Regions from separate parts of the Stenotrophomonas sp. YJH_SMC_40 genome, predicted to be linked through region 1. Evidence: riboswitches for the same ligand, from Rfam matches in the RefSeq annotation. Region 1 holds a riboswitch; the other holds the start of a gene.
What was found. Region 1 has a riboswitch for glycine ahead of gcvP (aminomethyl-transferring glycine dehydrogenase). Riboswitches for the same ligand answer to the same signal wherever they lie in the genome.
Positions count from the first base shown of each region.

Region 2: another riboswitch for glycine. It lies ahead of AC5P6X_RS03980 (trimeric intracellular cation channel family protein); the one in region 1 lies ahead of gcvP (aminomethyl-transferring glycine dehydrogenase).

Region 1 covers NZ_JCAFRX010000011.1:29,741-34,074, reverse strand. Annotated here, with positions in the region: gene gcvP (aminomethyl-transferring glycine dehydrogenase) at 1-1,713, opposite strand, end outside; glycine riboswitch at 1,776-1,878, opposite strand; gene AC5P6X_RS18555 (multidrug effflux MFS transporter) at 2,178-3,404, shown strand; gene AC5P6X_RS18550 (siderophore-interacting protein) at 3,545-4,334, shown strand, end outside.
Region 2 covers NZ_JCAFRX010000002.1:213,629-217,962, forward strand. Annotated here, with positions in the region: gene AC5P6X_RS03975 (3-deoxy-7-phosphoheptulonate synthase) at 1-958, shown strand, start outside; gene AC5P6X_RS03980 (trimeric intracellular cation channel family protein) at 1,127-1,744, opposite strand; glycine riboswitch at 1,827-1,932, opposite strand; glycine riboswitch at 1,946-2,035, opposite strand; gene AC5P6X_RS03985 (GIY-YIG nuclease family protein) at 2,076-2,351, shown strand; gene AC5P6X_RS03990 (nuclear transport factor 2 family protein) at 2,423-2,854, shown strand; gene AC5P6X_RS03995 (hypothetical protein) at 2,860-3,315, shown strand; gene AC5P6X_RS04000 (NAD(P)/FAD-dependent oxidoreductase) at 3,404-4,334, opposite strand, start outside.

The DNA.
Region 1 (4,334 bases):
GTACTCGCCCTGTGCGCCGGAGTTCGGCTGCAGGCTGACCGCGTCGTAGCCGGTGCATTCGACCAGCATCGCTTCCAGCGTGTCGATCAGTTCCTTGTAGCCCAGCGCCTGGTCGGCCGGCACCAGCGGGTGGATCTGCGAGAACTCCGGCCAGGTCACCGGGATCATCTCGGCGGTGGCGTTGAGCTTCATGGTGCACGAACCCAGCGGGATCATCGTGCGGTCCATCGCCAGGTCCTTGTCGGCCAGCGAACGCAGGTAGCGCAGCAGTTCGTGCTCGCTGTGGTGGGTGTTGAACACCGGGTGGGTCAGGAACGCGGACTGGCGCAGCAGGCCGGCCGGCAGCGCGTCGGCGGTGCTGGCGTCCAGCGCGTCGACGTCCAGCGAGGCACCGAACACCGCAGCCACGGCGACGATGTCGGCGCGGGTGGTGGTCTCGTCCAGACTGATGCCGACCGAGTCGCTGTCGATCGCGCGCAGGTTGTAACCGGCGGCGCGTGCCTTGGCATGGATTTCATCGGCATGCACGCCGGTGACGTGCAGGGTGTCGAAGAAGTCGCCACCGACCTGCACGCCGGCATTGCGCAGCGCTGCGGCCAGGATCGAGGCCAGGCGGTGCGTGCGGCGGGCAATGCGGGTCAGGCCTTCCGGGCCGTGGTAAACGGCGTACATCGAGGCCATCACCGCCAGCAGCACCTGCGCGGTACAGATGTTGGAGGTGGCCTTCTCGCGGCGGATGTGCTGTTCGCGGGTCTGCAGGGTCAGGCGGTAGGCCGGGTTGCCCTGGGCATCGATCGAAACGCCGATCAGGCGGCCCGGCATCGAGCGCTTGTAGGCGTCACGGCAGGCCATGAAGGCGGCGTGCGGGCCACCGAAGCCGAACGGCACGCCGAAACGCTGGCTGTTGCCGACCACGATGTCCGCGCCCCATTCGCCCGGGGCAGCCAGCAGGGTCAGGGCCAGCAGGTCGGTGGCCACGGCCACCAGGCCGCCGCGTGCGTGCACGGCATCGACCAGCGCCTTGTAGTCGCCGACCTGGCCGAAGGTGTCCGGATACTGCAGCAGCAGGCCGAACGCTTCTGCTTCCAGTGCTTCGGCCGGGGTGCCGACGCGCAGCACGATGCCCATGGGCTCGGCGCGGGTACGCAGCAGTTCCAGGGTCTGTGGGTGCACGGCGTCGTGCACGAAGAAGGTGTCCGACTTCGATTTGGCCGAACGCTTGGCCAGAGTCATCGCTTCGGCGGCGGCGGTGGCTTCGTCCAGCAGCGAGGCGTTGGCGATTTCCATGCCGGTCAGGTCGGCGCACAGGGTCTGGAAGTTGATCAGCGCTTCCATGCGGCCCTGCGAGATTTCCGCCTGGTACGGGGTATAGGCGGTGTACCACGCCGGGTTTTCCAGGATGTTGCGCAGGATCACGTTCGGCGTGTGGGTACCGTAGTAACCCTGGCCGATGAAGCTGCGCAGCACGGTGTTCTTGTCGGCGATCGCACGGATCTTCGCCAGTGCCTGCACTTCGGTCATCGACTCCGGCAGTGCCAGCGGTGCCGGCGACTTGATCTTGGCCGGCACGATGGCGTCGGTCATCGCATCCAGCGACGCGTGGCCGACGACGTCGAGCATCTGCGCGATCTCGGCGTCGTTGGGGCCGATGTGGCGCTCGACGAACGCGTTGTGGTGCTCGAGCTCACGCAGGGAAGGGGTGTTCTGGGACATGGCGAAGGATCCGTCAGGAAAGGGCACACGCACGGGCACAAGCCGCCGGTCGGCGGTCTGCGGGGCGCCCCTCTGTCCTTTTGCCTGAGAGTTTAAAAGCGCGGCGGACCGCAGCTTCGTGCCCCTTCGGCGCCGGATCGAACCGGTCTCTCCAGAGTTGTGTTACGGGTGGTATCGGGCCTGAGCGATTACGGGCGTTGCGCCTTCGGCAGCGGTGTTCCGCTTCTCCCACCGTGTTGCCCGCCGATTATAGCCCGTTGCGGGCGCGGCGGCCGCCTTCGGACCTGGCGGCCGCGCCTGAATGGCCGATGGCCCGTCCGTGCGTTTTGTGCACTGCTGCATGGCATCAGGCGCAATCCCCACCTATGATGGGCGGATACCCGAATTCATCTGGCGCCGTCCCTGCTGCAGGGGACCGGCGCCCGCCGTGCGTGCCGCGCATGGCCCTGCCGGACGCCTTTCCCATGACCGCCGCTGTTGCTCCCTCCACCCGCCGCATGGCCCTGCTGCTCGCCGGCCTGGCCATGTTCGGTCCGTTCTCGATCGACACCATCTTCCCCGCGTTCCCGCAGCTGGCCCAGCGCCTGGCGGTGGACGAGGTGGCGGTGCAGCAGACCATCAGCGTGTACCTGCTGTTCTACGGCCTGATGAGCCTGGCGCACGGCCCGCTGTCCGATGCCTGGGGCCGCAAGCGGGTGATCCTCGGTGGCCTGGTGGTGTTCGTCGGCGCTTCGGTCGGCTGCGCGCTGTCCACCGACCTGACCACGCTGCTGGCGTTCCGCGCGCTGCAGGGCCTGTCAGCGGGCGTCGGCATGATCGTCGGCCGCGCGGTGATCCGCGACCTGTACCACGGACACGACGCGCAGCGCCTGATGAGCCAGGTTTCGATGCTGTTCGGCATCGCTCCGGCCATCGCACCGATCATCGGCGGCTGGATCCTGCTCAGTGGCGCTGGCTGGCCACTGATTTTCTGGTTCCTGGTGGTGTTTGCGCTGCTCCTGCTGGCGGCCACTGCACGCTACCTGCCGGAAACCCATCCGGAGGAGGCACGGGTGCCGTTGTCGCCGCGCGTGCTGCTGCGTGATTACGTGCGCATCGGTTTCAACCCGCGGTTCCTGCGCCTGGCGCTGGCCGGCAGCATCGGTTTCGGCGGCATTTTCCTGTACATCTCCTCGGCGCCGGTGTTCGTGATGCAGCACCTGCATCTGGGCGAGGGTGGTTTTGCCTGGCTGTTCATCCCCACCATCGGCGGCATGACCACCGGCTCGTTCCTGTCCGGGCGCATGGCCGGGCGCACCACGCCCACCCGCCAGGTGTCCATTGGTTTCGGCCTGTGTGCGCTGTCGGTGCTGCTGAATGTCGGCTACGTGGCGCTGTCGCCGCAGTTCGTGCTGCCGTGGGCGGTGCTGCCGATCTTCCTGGGTGGCATGGGCATGGCGCTGATCTTCCCGATCCTGGCGCTGGCGGTGCTGGACATGTATCCGCACCAGCGCGGCCTGGCCTCGTCGCTGCAGGCCTTCGTGCAGCTGATGATCAGCACGGTGGTGGCCGGCGTGGTGTCGCCGCTGCTCAGCGCCAGCCCGCTGCACCTGGCGCTGGGGCAGGCCGCGTTCTTCGCCGCCGGCTTCGTGTTCTGGTACTGGGAACACCAGCGTGAACGCGCGGCACAGGCGGCCTGCACGGGCCATTGAGCAGCGCGCAGGGGTAGGGCCGGCCGCTTTGCCCGCAACGCTTGCGAAGAGGAACGACCGGACTAGGCTGGGCACTCCAGCCAGCCGGTGCGTGGATGCACGACAGCCAGCCAATCCGATGTCGTTGCATGAGGTTCCCCATGGCTGCGCAGCAGACCTACCGCCTGTTCGAGGTGGCGCTGAAGGAGCGCCGCGTTCTTTCCCCTTCCCTGGACCGCATGGTGTTCACCGGTGCCGACGTGGCGCGGATGAAGACCGAAGGCCCTGACCAGCGCATCAAGGTGTTCTTCCCCTTGCCCGGCCAGGAGGTGCCGCAGGTCCCCAGCGGTGAAGACTGGTACCCACGCTACCGGGCCCTGCCGGACGACAAGCGCCCGCCGATGCGTACCTACACCATCCGCCAGTTGCGCGCCGAGCAGGGCGAGGTCGACGTCGATTTCGTCATCCATGGCGAAACCGGCCCCGCCTCGCGCTGGGCCATGCACGCCCGCCCTGGCGACCGCGTGGTGCTGCTGGCCCCGGACGCCGACTGTGCCGGGAGCAGCGAGGGCTGGGAGTGGAAGCCACCGGCCGGTGTCGGCCAGGTGCTGCTGGTGGCCGATGAAACCGCGTTGCCTGCGGTGGCCGGCATCCTCGAGGAACTGGCGGCCATGGTCGACCCACCGCGCACGCTGGCGCTGCTGGAGGTGGCGCAGGCCGGTGATGCGGTGCACCTGAAGGCGCCCTCCAGCGCCGAGCTGGTCTGGCTGCCGCGCGGGCAGGCCGCCTACGGACAGCGGTTGCTGCAGGCGGTCCAGGCGCGGTTGGCAGCGACCTCGGGCGTGGCTGCCGGCGATGCGCTGGAGGAGATCGACGTCGATACGCAGATCCTCTGGGAGCAGGCCGAAACCGGTGTGGCCGGGCCGCTGTATGCCTGGGTGGCGGGCGAGG
Region 2 (4,334 bases), on a different contig from region 1:
GCGCGCGGCCCTGCACCAGATCCTGCATGGCCGTGACGACCGCCTGGCGGTGGTGGTTGGCCCATGCTCGATCCACGACCCGAAGGCCGCCATCGAGTACGCCCAGCGCCTGAAGCCGCTGCGTGACGCGCTGGCCGGGGAACTTGAAATCGTGATGCGCGTGTACTTCGAGAAGCCGCGCACCACGGTGGGCTGGAAGGGCCTGATCAACGATCCGGACCTGGACGGCAGCTTCAGGATCGACAAGGGCCTGCGCATCGCCCGTGGCCTGCTGCGCGACATCAACAAGCTCGGCCTGCCGGCCGGCGTCGAGTTCCTCGACGTGATCTCGCCGCAATACATCGCCGATCTGGTGGCCTGGGGCGCCATTGGTGCGCGCACCACCGAAAGCCAGGTGCACCGCGAACTGGCCTCGGGGCTGTCGTGCCCGGTCGGCTTCAAGAACGGCACCGATGGCAACGTGAAGATCGCCGCCGACGCGGTGGGTGCGGCCTCCAATCCGCATCACTTCCTGTCGGTCACCAAGCAGGGCGGCACCGCCATCGTGTCGACCACTGGCAACCCGGATTGCCATGTGATCCTGCGCGGCGGCAAGCAGCCGAACTACGATGCAGGCAGTGTCGCCGAGGCCTGCCAGGCGCTGGCCAAGGCCAAGCTGCCGACTCGTCTGATGATCGACGCCAGCCATGCCAACAGCCTGAAGAATCCGGACAACCAGCCGAAGGTGATCGAGGACATCGCCGTTCAGTTGGAAGACGGTGAACAGCGCATCGTCGGTGTGATGATCGAGAGCCATCTGGTCGGTGGTCGCCAGGAACTGGTGGAAGGCCAACCGCTGGTCTACGGGCAGAGCATCACCGATGGCTGCATCGACTGGGACACCACCGTGACGGTGCTGGAGCGACTGGCCGCGGCCGTGCGCGCCCGTCGCGACGTGAAGGTGTCCGAAGCCGCTTGACTGCGGCACGTGTGTGGATGGCGGCCAGCGCCTGCGGGGGTGCGGCCGCGATCAGGGCCGGTCGGAGTTGGAGACCGGCCCATCTGCACCGGCGATGCGCCTGGCGCTGCGCATGAGCGACAGCGCCAGGTACATCGCCGGGGTGGTGCGGATTCCGCCGCGCGAACCTCAATGCACTTCGTCGTGGTACACGAACTTCGGCATTTCCCAGCGGTAGTGGATCGCCAGCAGGCGTAGCGCGAAGCCGCCGCCGAGGCAGCACAGGATCGCGGTGGCGTCGGCCACGCCCCAGTGCAGCAGCAACAGGTAGGCCGCGCCGGTCAGCAGCGCGATGATCGCGTACAGCTCCTTCTGGAAGATCAGCGGCACCTCGTTGCAGAGGATGTCGCGCAGCACGCCGCCGAACGCGCCGGTCAGCATGCCGGCGATCAGCACGATCGGCATCGCATGGCCGGCTTCGCGCGCAATCGAGCAGCCGATCAGGGTGAAGGCGATCAGGCCCAGGCCATCGAGCACCAGGAAGGTGCGGCGGAAGTGGTGCATCCAGCGCGCCACCCAGGTGGCGATCAGCGCCGCGCACACGGTGAAGCCCAGGTACTCGGGATGCTTCACCCAGCCCAGCGGGTAGTGGCCGAGCAGGATGTCGCGCAGTGAACCACCGCCGAGTGCGGTGACGCAGGCGATCATGACCACGCCGAACAGGTCCATGCGGCGGCGGCCGGCGGACAGCGCGCCGGTCATGGCTTCGGCGGAAATGGCGATCAGGTAGATGATGGACAGCAGCATGGGGCAGGCTCCGGGCGCGGTGGGGCCGGCCATGCGCGGACGCCGCCATTGCCTGCGCAATGACGGAATGACGATGACCGGTGCCGCTCCCGCTGTCCTTTTGCCTGAGAGTTCAGCGGCATGGGCCGCGTGCCCCTTCGGCGGATCGTCCCGGGCATGCCCGGTGACCTCTCTCCAGCTCGGCGAGTCGAATGCATGGTTGGTGGGATTCCAGCCCACCGGCCTGAGCGATCATGGGAGCCTGCGCCTTCGGCGGGCGCCAGCGCGGCGCCTCTCTCCTGCATTCGGGCGCCAGTATATCCGCTGCAGTGCAGCACGGCATAATCCGGGCATGGCCCCGTCCCTCCGCCCGTGGTTCCTGTACCTGCTCGAATGTCGCGATGGCAGCTATTACGCCGGCATCAGCACCGACGTGGACGCGCGTTTCGCCGCCCACCAGGCTGGCAAGGGCGCGCGCTACACCCGGGCCCGGCCGCCGCTGCGGGTGCTGGCCGTGCGCGAGTACCCGGACCGGGCCGCCGCCTCCCGCGCCGAATGGCAGCTCAAGCAGCAGCCGCGCGAACGCAAGCTGGCCTGGCTGCAGGCGGTGGATGCTCGGTCCCTGTAGATCCATGGCATACATGGATGCCTCTGTGCCGCCATGCGATGATCGCCCAGCCCTCAGCGCTGGAGACCCGGATGTCCACCGTCGCCCTGTTGTTCGCTCTCTCCGCGTCAACCAGTCCCGCTGCCGACCCGGCCACCCTCGCGGCCATCGAAGCCACCTGCCATGACTACGTCGACGGCCAGCTGGAGGCCGACCCGCAGCGCGTCGCCCGCTCCCTGCACCCGGACCTGGCCAAGCGCGCGGTCCTCGGCGATACGCCCGACGAGCGGCTGGGCCTGCGCCGCATGTCGAAGGAAGAACTGGTCGCGCTGACGAAGCAGGGCGCGCTGAAAACCCCGAAGGATCAATGGGACCGCCGCTGCACGGTGCTGGACGTGACCGGCAATGCCGCCTCGGTGCGATTGGAAACGCCGTGGTTCGTCGATTACTTCCACATGGGGCGCTTCGACCAGCGCTGGGTCATCGTCAATGCGTTGTGGTACCCGAAACCGAAGGCGAAGTGAGCACGATGCGTGCCGCCGGTAAGGCATGGGTCTCCGTCGTCGTATTGGCCGCCGGCATCGCACTGCTGCCTGGCCTGCTGTACCTGCTCGGGCTTGCCCTGGTGGGCGGTTGGCCGAAGCCAGCAGACCGTGCGCCCAGTGGTGTGGCTGCGTGCAGCAGTGAACCGCGAACAGGATTTCAGCCGATGAATCCCTGGAGTTTCGCCGCGCAGTTCTTCGACGACGACGCGATGAAGAAGAAGGTGCCAGAGGTGGAACGGGAGGCGTTCTGGATTGCCCGCCGCCATCTTTGGCGGCAGCCACGGCACGACATGCTGCGCTGGCATCTGAGCAGCACGGCACTGACGATCTGGATTACCCGCAACTGGAGTGCCGCGCAGATTGCCGACACCGCAAGGAAGGAGGACTTCTGCCGCGCATGGTCGAAACGGCGGGTGCCCGGCGGCCCGATGAAGCGGTAGATCCACGCCATGCATGGATGATGTTGGAGTCAGAGCCCTTTCCTGCGGAGAGGGGACGGACCGCGCGGCAGCCGGCCAGCGGCCGGCACTACCGTCGGGGTCGCCGGTCTTCCTGGTCATCACCGAAGATGATGCGCGCGCTGCGCTGGTAGCTCCAGTACGCCACGGCCCAGTTCAGCAGCACTACGATGCGGTTGCGGAAGCCGATCAGGAAGAACACGTGCGCGGCCAGCCAGAACCACCAGGCCAGCACGCCCGACAGCTGCAGCCGCCCCAGGTGCACGATCGCGGCCATGCGACCGATAGTGGCCAGGTTGCCGTAGTCGGCGTACTTGAACGGGCCGGGCTCGGGCTTGCCGTGCAGGCGTGCACGGATCACCTCGGCCACGTATTTGCCCATCTGCTTGGCGGCGGGCGCCACGCCGGGTACCGGCTTGCCGTTGGCCTGGCTCAGTGCGGCCAGGTCACCGGCCACGAACAGCTCCGGGTGATCGGGCAGGGTCAGGTCCGGTTGCACCGGCACGCGGCCGGCGCGGTCCAGTGGCACGTCCAGCGTGCGCGCCAGCGGTGAAGCGGCCACGCCGGCGGCCCAGACCACGGTGCGGGCCGGCACGAACTGGTCACCGAGCGTGAAGCCCTGGCTGTCGATGTCGCTCACCGGGGTACCGGTCAGCACTTCCACGCCCAGCTTTTCCAGCTGCCGCCGTGCTTTCAGCGAAAGCACTTCCGGGAACGAGGACAGCACGCGCGGGCCGGCTTCGACCAGCCGCACCTTGGCGCTGGCCGGATCAATGTGGCGGAACTCATTGCGCAATGTATGCCGCGCGATCTCGGCCAGGGTGCCGGCCAGTTCAACACCGGTGGGACCGCCACCGACCACCGCGAAGCTCAGCCACGCGGCCTTCTTCGCCGGGTCCGGTTCTGCTTCGGCACGCTCGAACGCCAGCAGCAGCTTGCGGCGCAGCGCGATCGCATCGTCCAGCGTCTTCAGGCCGGGCGCATCATCGGCCCACTGGTCG